DNA from 3 places in the Methylobacterium endophyticum genome. Region 1 is predicted to be linked to each of the others. Evidence: riboswitches for the same ligand, from Rfam matches in the RefSeq annotation. Region 1 holds a riboswitch; each other region holds the start of a gene.
The links. Region 1 has a riboswitch for cobalamin ahead of ACP56T_RS15550 (TonB-dependent receptor). Riboswitches for the same ligand answer to the same signal wherever they lie in the genome.

Region 1 (3,266 bases):
CGTCTCGCGAGCCTCACCATCAACCTGACGCCCAAGAACGAGCGCCACCGCACCCAGAAGCAGGTCGATGTCGAGGTCGGCGAGATCCTGCGCCAGGAGCCGGACATCCGCTTCTGGGCGCTCCGCGAGGGCGGCCAGCGCGACCTCGCCCTCATCATTGCCGGGCCCGACAAGGCGGTGGTGGCCGATGTCGCGGCGCGTCTCCAGCGCGAGGCGGCCGGCGTGCCCCATCTCGTCAACGTCATCTCGACGGCGCCCCTCGACCGCACCGAGATCCGCATCACGCCGAAAGCCGGCGTCGCCGCCGATCTCGGTGTCTCGACGGACCTGATCGCGGAGACGGTCCGCGTCGGCACCATCGGCGACATCGGCGCCAACCTCGCCAAGTTCAACGCGCGCGACCGGCAGGTGCCGATCCGGGTGCAACTGCCGGAGAGCATGCGCGGGCATCTCTCCGAGATCGAGACCATGAAGGTCCCGGTGAAGGGGGGCGCCGCCGTGCCGCTCTCCACCGTCGCCGACCTCACCCTCGGCCAGGGCCCCACCGCCATCGACCGCTACGACCGCTCCGTGCGCGTCGCCATCGAGGCGGATATGCGGGGCTCGGACGCGCTGGGTTCGCTCATCGCCAGCGTGATGGCCCTGCCGGCTGCCAGGAACCTGCCCCCCGGCGTCACCATCAGCCAGACGGGCGATGCCGAGGTGATGGGCGAGGTCTTCGAGGGCTTCGCGCTCGCCATCGGCGCCGGGCTGATGATGGTCACGGGCGTGCTGGTGCTGCTCTTCGGCAACTTCCTCCAGCCGATGACGATCCTGTTCTCGCTGCCGCTCTCCATCGGCGGCGCCATCCTCGGCCTGCTGATCTTCAACAAGCCGATCTCGATGCCCGTCGTCATCGGCATCCTCATGCTCATGGGCGTGGTGACGAAGAACGCGATCATGCTGGTCGACTTCGCCGTGGAGGAGATGCGCGCCGGCGTCGACCGGGCCACGGCAATCGTGGATGCCGGCCGCAAACGCGCGCGGCCCATCGTGATGACCACCATCGCCATGGCCGCCGGCATGGTGCCCTCCGCCATGGCGCTCGGCATCGGCGGCGAGTTCCGCGCGCCCATGGCGATCGCGGTGATCGGCGGGCTGATCGTCTCGACGGGCCTGTCGCTGCTTTTCGTGCCGGCCTTCTTCGTGCTGATGGACGACCTCTCGCGCCTGTTCGTGCGGCTCTTTTCGCGCTTCGTCGGTGCCCGCGACGAGCCGGACGGCGAGCCGGATTTCACGCGCGTCGGCGATCCGGCCAATGACGAGCATCCCCCCGCCTATCGGCCGCCCCGCGTCGCGGCGGAGTAGGGAGCCGCCGGGGCGCGTGTTTCCCGATTGTGCTCGGCGCGCCACAACCCACGGCCGCGTGCTCGGGCCGATTGACGCGGCCGCCACCCGCCTCCTACCGTGAGGGCGACGGTTCCTCGCGAGAGGATCAAAAGGGAACGCGGTGAGGGGTTTTGCCCCGATGCCGCGGCTGCCCCCGCAACTGTAAGCGGCGAGCCCTCCGCCACCCGTGTCACTGGACGAGCCTCGTCCGGGAAGACGGTGAGAGGGCAGCGACCCGCGAGCCAGGAGACCTGCCGTCAGTCGTGGTCACACGCGAAACGCGTCGGGCGGGGTGTCCTGGCGGGTGTCGAAGCGCCCGGCTGCCTGCGTGCATCCCGTGTGATCCGGCCTCGTTCGCGGTGACGTGCCACTGCCGTTGCCCGAGGCCCATCCCGTGTCCCGCCTTTCGAACCTGTCGCACAGCGCGAGCCTGTGCGCGCTCTGCCTGCTCCTCCCCGCCGCCGCCCAGGCCGAGCCGGCCCAGGACGGCGTCGTCCTCGACCAGCTCTCCGTCGAGGGCCGTGGCGGCGGCGTCAGCCTCACCCGCGCCGATCCGGTCGGGCTCAACCTGCGCACCCCCGACCGGGGCGCGAGCCGCCTCGGCCTGACGCCGCTGGAGACCCCGGCCAGCGTCGACGTGATCGCCGGCGAGACCGCGCGGCTGCGCGGCCAGAACACCGTGCAGGAGGCCGTCACCGAGAACGCCACCGGCATCACCACCATCGCCGCTCCCGGCAACGGCAACGGCGCCTTTGCGAGCCGGGGCTTCGCCGGGCCGAACTCGATCCAGCAGCTCTACGACGGCACCCGCCTGTTCGTGGGCGCCGGCACCGTCACCTTCCCCTTCGACACCTGGAACATCGAGCGGATCGAGGTGCTGCGCGGGCCGGCCTCCGTGCTCTACGGGGACGGCGCCATCGGCGGCGTCGTCAACGTCGTGACCAAGAAGCCGAGCTTCATCCCCATCAACGCAGCGCGCGCCGCCATCGGCTCGGACGGCACCGCGCGGCTCGCCTTCGATTCCGGCGGCCCCATCGGCGAATCCATCGCCTATCGTCTCAATGTCAGCGGCAACCGCTCGGATGGCTGGATGCGGCCGGAGGGCGATTTCCGCAACCTCGCGGTCTCCGGCGCGCTGCTGCTCCAGGCGACCCCCGACCTCGCCTTCACCCTCTCGCACGATCTCGGCTACCAGGAGCCGGCCCGCTACTGGGGCTCGCCGCTGGTCGAGGGGCGCATCCTGAATGCGCTGCGCTTCAACAACTACAATGTCCGCGACGCCAAGGTGACATGGGCCGACAACTGGACCCAGCTCAAGGCCGAGTGGACGCCCACTGCCGATGTCACCATCCGCAACACCGCCTACCGCTTGCAGAGCCGACGCCACTGGCTCGACGTGGAGCAATACGCCTTCAATCGCGGCACGGGGCTGATCGACCGCTCGGACTATCTCGAGATCTACCACCAGCAGGAGCAGATCGGGAACCGCTTCGACGCGACCGTCAAGGGCAACGTCTTCGGCCTGCGCAACGAGTTCTCGGCCGGCTTCGACGTGAACCATGTCGATTTCCGCCACACCAACAACTTCTATTTCGATACCAGCACCAGCGTGCCGGCGATGGGCTACGATCCCGGCCTGTTTCCGCAGAACGGGCGCGCGATTCCGGCCTACGCGACGCAGACCAACCAGGCCTCCGTCTTCGCCGAGGACCGGCTGATCCTCACCGACCGGCTCTCCTTCCTCACGGGCGTGCGCTTCGACGCCTCGAATCTTCAGCGCAACAACCTCCAGACGGGCGCCGCCTTCGAGAAGTCGTTCCAGGGGCTAGGCTACCGCTTCGGGTTGGTCTTCGCCGCGACGCCCGATACCTCGCTCTACGTGCAATACGCCACCGCGA
Region 2 (3,266 bases), on a different contig from region 1:
CCCCGTCCACCGTCACCTTCGAGCGGATCGCCGGCCACTGGAACGCCTGCACCAGGGGCTTGGGCAGGGCGAGGCCGGAGGTCTCGATGAGGATGTGCTCGGGCGGCTCGGCCCGGTCGAGCAGGCTCGTCAGGGCCGGCACGAAGTCGTCGGCGACGGTGCAGCAGATGCAGCCGTTGGGCAATTCGACGATGGACTCCTCGGTGCAGCCCTCGACCCCGCAGGCGGCGAGGAAGGATTTGTCGAAGCCGACATCGCCGAACTCGTTGACGAGGATGGCGATGCGGCGCCCGCCGGCATTCTCGAGCAGATGGCGCACCAGCGTCGTCTTGCCGGCTCCGAGGAAGCCGGTGACGATGGTGCAGGGGATCTTGGCGAGAAGGGTCATTCGGCGGCCTCGGGCATGGGCTGCGGGAGGGGCGGGACGCGGGCGACGACGCCCGACTTGAAGGCTTGCGGCCGGGCCTTCCAGGGCACGATCCCGTCCGGCGTGTCGGCATAGAGGCCGATCCCGTCGAGGATCGTCGCGGCGGAGGTGGCCGGGTCGAGATCGCCGTAGACGTAGGTCCAGCGGCCGGGGGAGGCGACGGCCACGGTGCAGGCGCGCTTGCAGACGGAGAGGCACTCCACCGGCTCGATGCGGATGCCGGCGGCGGGACGCTCCGCCAGCGCCTCGCTCAGGGACGACAGCAGCCTCGCCCCGGCCCTCGGCTCGGAGGCGTCGCCCTCCGCGCGGCAGGTGGTGCAGACATAGAGGGTGACGGGATCAGGCACGGGCGGTCTCACCCGTCGCCGCGCCGAACCGCCGCCAGGTCCAGCCGAAGCCGAGGCCGATCGCCGCCCAGAACACGAAGGAGACCGCCAGCGAGCGGGCTGCGAACTGCGCCGCGAGCCCTGCCGGGAGGGCGGATGCCGTTTCAGCCGCCTCCGGCGCGCCGGCGACGTGCGGCGCCACGATCAGCACGAGCCCGCCGAGGATGGTGATGGGCACGCGCCGGATCAGGATGAGATAGAGCCCCATGGCGGTGGAGAGAGCGGTCATCGCCCACCATGCCTGGCGGGCGGCGAGGGGCGCCGCCTCGCTGCCGGGCAGTTCCGGCGGCAGGCCGAGCGCCGGCGCGAGCGCCACGGCGAGGAAGCCGGCGACGGCGAAGGCGAGCCCGCGCTCCGGCGTCGGCTCGCGGCCGATGGCGACCATCGCGGCGCCGAGCAGCAGCGCGTAGCCCACCGCCCCGACCAGGGTGGCGAGGCCGGTGAAGGCCATGCGCGGCAGGCCGGGCGCGGGTTGCCATTCGGGCTTCGCATCGGCGGGGGCCTGAGCGTGCCCGTGGTCGTGGACCGGGATGACGAGATTCGCGTGGACGATGGCGCGCGAGGGCACAGCCGCATGCGCACCCGTCTCGTAGCGCTCGGCGGCGATGATGAGGGGGGATGTCAGCGCGAGCTGAAGACCCGTCGCGACGACGGCCGCGAAGAAGCCGGCGGCGAGCGCCGCCGACAGAAGCCGGACGATCATGGGAAACCTGCCTGAGGGGAGCGCGTGCGCTCAGTGGCAGGGAAAGTTCTGGGTATGCCGGAAGTCGTGCGCCGCGTTGTGCAGCACGGAGGCCGGCGAGAAGCCCGCCATGAACACCAGCCCGAACCCGAACAGGGCGGCCATGGCGACGGCGGCGAGGCGCTCGCCGGTGCGGGTCTCGATGCGGCCGAGGGTCTGGACGGTGCTGGTCATGTCGAACGTCTCCCGCCGCCCCGCCGGCGGCATCGGTTGTGGAACGCGGGCGACGGCAGGTCTCCTGGCTCGCGGATCGCCGCGCCTGCCGCCTTCCCGGACGCTTCCGGTGGGTGTTGGCAGGAGCTAGCCGCTCACAGTTGCGGGGGCAGCCGCGGAATCCGGGATCGCTCCCGTCACCGCATTCCCTTTTCACCCCGTTGCCGGGGCACCGTCCTCATCGCTTGTAACCTGTCGCCGCGATGCGCACAACGCGGGAAGGGCCGGCCCTTTGACCGGGGCGGCGGCTTTCGGGCAAAGGAGCCGGATGCCTTCCCCCGCTCCCCGGATGACCCTGGTGCTCGGCGGCGCCCGCTCCGGCAAGAGCCGGCACGCCGAGGCGCTGATCGAGGCCCGTCCGGCGCCCTGGCTCTACCTCGCCACCGCCCAGGCCTATGACGACGAGATGCGCGAGCGCATCGCGATCCACCGTGAGCGCCGGTCCGGCGGCTGGATCACGCAGGACGTGCCCCTCCGCCTCCCCGAGGCGGTCTCCGCCGCGCGCGGTCCGGTGCTGGTCGACTGCCTGACCCTCTGGCTCACGAACCTGATCCTGTCGGAGGCCGACGTTCCGGCGGCGTCGCGGGCGCTCGTAGCGGCTTGCGCGGAGGCGCCCGGCCCGCTCGTGCTCGTCGGCAACGAGGTGGGTCTCGGGATCGTGCCCGACAACGCCCTCGCCCGCCGCTTCCGCGACGAGGCGGGGCGGCTCCACCAGGCCCTCGCCGCCGCCGCCGACGCGGTGATCTTCATGGTGGCGGGCCTGCCGATGACCGTGAAGGAGCCCCGATGAGCGAAGATCGAGTTCGGGATGAAGACCGCCATCGCGCCAAGATGGAGAAGCGCAAGGCCGCTCAGGACGCCGAGGTCGCGGGCAAGACCATCGAGAAGGGCCTGCTCATCGTCAACACGGGCCCCGGCAAGGGCAAGACCACGGCATCCCTCGGGCTGATGCTGCGGGCGCTGGGGCGCGGCTGGTGGGTCGCCTGCGTGCAGTTCATCAAGGGCGGCTGGGACACGGGTGAGAGGCATGCCCTCGAACGCTTCGGCACCCAGGTCTCCTGGCACACGCTCGGCGAGGGCTTCACCTGGGAGACGCAGGACAAGGCCCGCGACATCGCCGCCTGCGAGGAGGCCTGGGCCAAGGCCCGCGAGCTCATGGCCGACGAGAGCATCCGGCTCATCGTGCTGGACGAGCTCAACATCGCGCTCCGCTACGGCTATCTCGACCTCGACGCCGTGGTCGCGACCCTCTCCGCCCGGCGGCCGGACCTGCATGTCGTCGTCACCGGCCGAAACGCCAAGCCGGCGCTGATCGAGGCGGCCGATCTCGTCACCGAGATGGGCAACGTGAAGCACCACTTCTCCGCCGGGGTGAAGGCGCAGGAGGGGATCGAGTTTTGACGAGGCGCGTCCGCCGGATCAGGCGCTCCTCCCTCCCCCCTCTGCGGGGGAGGGTGGCCCTCGCGTCGGCGAGGGTCGGGAGAGGGGAGCGCCCTCT
Region 3 (3,266 bases), on a different contig from region 1:
GCGTCGGTGCCTTGAAGCCGGTGCCGACGCTGCCCTTGATGCGCGTGTCGGTGAAGGGAAGGATGTAGCTCGGCGCCACGCGGAAGGTGGTGGCCGGGCCGAACGCGTCGTTCTCGTCGTGGCGGATATTGGCGACGAGCGCCGCCCGCTCGAAGGGCGTGAGCTGTGCCTCCGCGTATCCCGCGGTGTTGCCGTTCTTCGCCTTGAGGTTGCCGCTGCCGAACGGGTTCGGATCGGCGGTGGACAGGCTCTCGTCGTCCCGCTGCGCGCCGAACAGCACGAGGTTGCCGGGGGAGAGCTGGTAGTCGCCGCGATACTCGTAGCGGGTGCGCTCGCCGAGCCCGGTGGTCGGCAGCGGGTTGAAGGGGTCGTAGGCGTTCGAGACCTGGCGGTTGAACAGGTTCGAGTAGTTGACCGCGAAGAGGTTGTGGAAGCCGGCGAACGGCGTCCACTCGGCCTCGTTGCGGGAGAAGACCTGCTGCACGTCGGCTTGGCCCCGCAGGCCGCCGATCGTGACGGGGAAGGTGTTGTAGTCGTCGGTCGAGATCAGTAGCTTCGAGTTGACGAAGCGCGTGATGGAGTTGACGCGGAAGCTGTCGGTGAACTGGTAGCCGAACCGCGCCGAGACGGTTTCGTTGTCGTAATAGTTCGGGTGGATCGCCGTGCCGGGCGCGAGCAGATAGCCGGGCGTCACCGGGGTCGCGGCGGCCCGCAGGTGCTGCACCGACACCGAATAATCGAACCCGTCCTGCGCGCCGCTGATCCGGCCGCTCTGGTTGAAGGTGCCGAACGAGCCGCCCTCGACCCGCAGGCTCGCCTTGGCTGGCCCTTCGCCGCGCTTCGTCGTGAAGGAGACCACGCCGCCGATGGCGTCCGAGCCGTAGAGCCCGCTCTGGGGCCCGCGCAGCACCTCGATGCGCGACAGATCCTCGGTCAGGAGCTGGCCGAAATCGAAGGAGCCGTTGGGATTCGAGGGATCGGTGGCGTCGATGCCGTCGATCAGCACCTTCACATGGTTCGAGTTCGCGCCTCGAATGAACACCGAGGTCTGGCCGCCGGGCCCGCCGGTCTGCACGACGTTGAGGCCGGGCACCTGCTGGAGCGCATCGGGAGCGGTGCGGCGCTGCTGGGCCTCCAGGGTCTCGGCGGTGAGCACGGTGACGCTCGATCCGGTGAGCGCGATCGGGGTCGGCACGCCTGTGGCGCTCACGGAAAGCTCGGAGAGCGAGACCGCCGCCGCGGTCCCGAGGGGCGTCGCCGCGAAGGGGGCCGCGCTCTGCTGCGCGAGAGCGGGACACGAGAGCAGCAGGCAGGTGCCCGCGCAGGACAGCGCCAGCGCTCGCGGGAGCGCGGATCGAGAGGGAGAAATCACGGACAACGAGCCTCGGGCAACGGCAGTGGCACGTCACCGCGAACGAGGCCGGACCACACGGGATGCACGACGGCAGCCGGGCGCTTCGACACCCGCCAGGACACCCCGCCCGACGCGTTTCGCGTGTGACCACGACTGACGGCAGGTCTCCTGGCTCGCGGGTCGCTGCCCTCTCACCGTCTTCCCGGACGAGGCTCGTCCAGTGACACGGGTGGCGGAGGGCTCGCCGCTTACAGTTGCGGGGGCAGCCGCGGCATCGGAGCAAAACCCCTCACCGCGTTCCCTTTTGATCCTCTCGCGAGGAACCGTCGCCCTCACGGTAGGAGGCGGCCGCCCCCCGAGTCAACGCGGCCGCCGCGATCCGGCGCGGATGTGCCCGAGCGGTCACATCCGGCGGGCGGTCCCGACGATCACCCTGCGCGACAGGCCGCGATCCGGTGATGGAGCCCGTTCTCGGAGAGCGACCGCACGAGGTCGGCCATGTCGGCGTCGACGGCGGCCGCGCTCTCGATCTGAGGGGTCATGGCCTCCTCCAGGGGCCCCGGCGGGACCGTTGCCTCCACCCTGCCGCCGCTCGCCAGCTCCGTTCAGCTGTCGTCGGCGGCCGTTCGAGGCGGGACACCGTTTCGTAGCCCGTCCCGGCCTTCGACCTCGGGCTGGTGGCGCGCGCGCTCGGCTCGGTGCCGTCCCGTGCCCCCCGGTCATCACCTTGCGGTGGATCAATGCGCCGCGCCCGGCCCGGTCCATCCTCGGCGCCGGACGGGAGCCGGCCGGATGGCGGGCTGTGCCGTCCGCTTCCCCGGAGGAGGCTTCCATGCCGGTCGACACGGGCGCGGGCGAGAGGCTTGCCCACGCGTGCCATCACAAGCGTCAGGCGGAGAGCTGCGGCGAGTGCGGCGCGCGGCTGGCCGGAATCTGTTCCGTGCTGACGCCGGCCGAACTCGGCGATCTGGAGGCGCTGAGCCAGCACCTCACCCTCGACAAGGGCCAGACCCTGTTCGGGCAGGACGAGCCGGCCTGTTCGGTCTTCAACGTCATCGAGGGGACGCTGCGCCTCGTCCGCCTGCTCCCGGACGGCCGGCGTCAGGTCATGGGCTTCGCGCTGCCGGGGGACTTCCTGGGCCTCGTCCCGCAGGTGCGCCACCCGGTCTCCGCCGAGGCGCTCGGCCCGGTGCGGACCTGCCGCTTCGGCCGCCAGGACTTCGCCGCCCTGGTCGAGTCGAAGCCCCATCTGCTCAGGAGCCTGTACGAGCGGGCCGGCTACGAGCTGGCGCTCGCGCAGGACCAGATGCTTCTCCTCGGGCGCCGCACGGCCGAGGAGAAGGTGGCGGCGTTCCTGCTGTCGCTGCGGGCCCGCTTCGCGCGTGCCGGGCACAGCTCCGTCACGGTCGAGCTGCCGATGGGCCGGCAGGACATGGCCGACCATCTCGGGCTGACCATGGAGACGGTGAGCCGGATGCTGTCCCGGCTCGACCGCGCCGATACCCTGCTGCTCGTGCCGGGGGGCGTGCGCCTACTCGACCTCGACCGGCTGGAAGCCCTCGCCGCCGGCTGAGGGCCCTCAGCTCTCCAGCGATTTCAGGTAGGCGATGATCGCCTCCGCCTCGTCCGGGTCGAACCTGAACTCTGGCATCGAGGGATGGCCCGTGCGGATGCCCTCGGTCAGCGCCTCCTCGAGATTCTCGACGGGATAGCGCTCGTGGAGGGTGCGGAAGGGAGGAGCCTGCCGCAGCGGGCTCGTCCCGGTCCTGCCGACGGCGTGGCAGCGGGCGCATTGCGCGCGCGTCAGCGTCCGGCCGCGCTCGACCTTCCTGTCCCAGGCGGCGGCCGGCGCGACATGGAGGAGAGGCAGGAGCGCCAGCGCTCCCGCCATGACCGTGAGGCGGCGCATCAA

Region 2: it holds a riboswitch for cobalamin, as region 1 does, so the genes downstream of both, ACP56T_RS14190 (CbtB domain-containing protein) here and ACP56T_RS15550 (TonB-dependent receptor) in region 1, are expected to answer to the same signal.
Region 3: it holds a riboswitch for cobalamin, as region 1 does, so the genes downstream of both, ACP56T_RS07655 (TonB-dependent receptor plug domain-containing protein) here and ACP56T_RS15550 (TonB-dependent receptor) in region 1, are expected to answer to the same signal.

Annotation. Positions count from the first base shown of each region.
Region 1 covers NZ_JBNHES010000014.1:31,619-34,884, reverse strand. Annotated here, with positions in the region: gene ACP56T_RS15555 (efflux RND transporter permease subunit) at 1-1,347, shown strand, start outside; cobalamin riboswitch at 1,440-1,641, shown strand; gene ACP56T_RS15550 (TonB-dependent receptor) at 1,763-3,266, shown strand, end outside.
Region 2 covers NZ_JBNHES010000012.1:45,666-48,931, reverse strand. Annotated here, with positions in the region: gene cobW (cobalamin biosynthesis protein CobW) at 1-388, opposite strand, end outside; gene ACP56T_RS14200 (DUF1636 family protein) at 385-774, opposite strand; gene ACP56T_RS14195 (CbtA family protein) at 767-1,516, opposite strand; gene ACP56T_RS14190 (CbtB domain-containing protein) at 1,547-1,729, opposite strand; cobalamin riboswitch at 1,767-1,960, opposite strand; gene cobU (bifunctional adenosylcobinamide kinase/adenosylcobinamide-phosphate guanylyltransferase) at 2,037-2,558, shown strand; gene cobO (cob(I)yrinic acid a,c-diamide adenosyltransferase) at 2,555-3,169, shown strand.
Region 3 covers NZ_JBNHES010000005.1:62,571-65,836, reverse strand. Annotated here, with positions in the region: gene ACP56T_RS07655 (TonB-dependent receptor plug domain-containing protein) at 1-1,372, opposite strand, end outside; cobalamin riboswitch at 1,496-1,697, opposite strand; gene ACP56T_RS07650 (Crp/Fnr family transcriptional regulator) at 2,187-2,927, shown strand; gene ACP56T_RS07645 (c-type cytochrome) at 2,934-3,263, opposite strand; gene ACP56T_RS07640 (universal stress protein) at 3,263-3,266, opposite strand, start outside.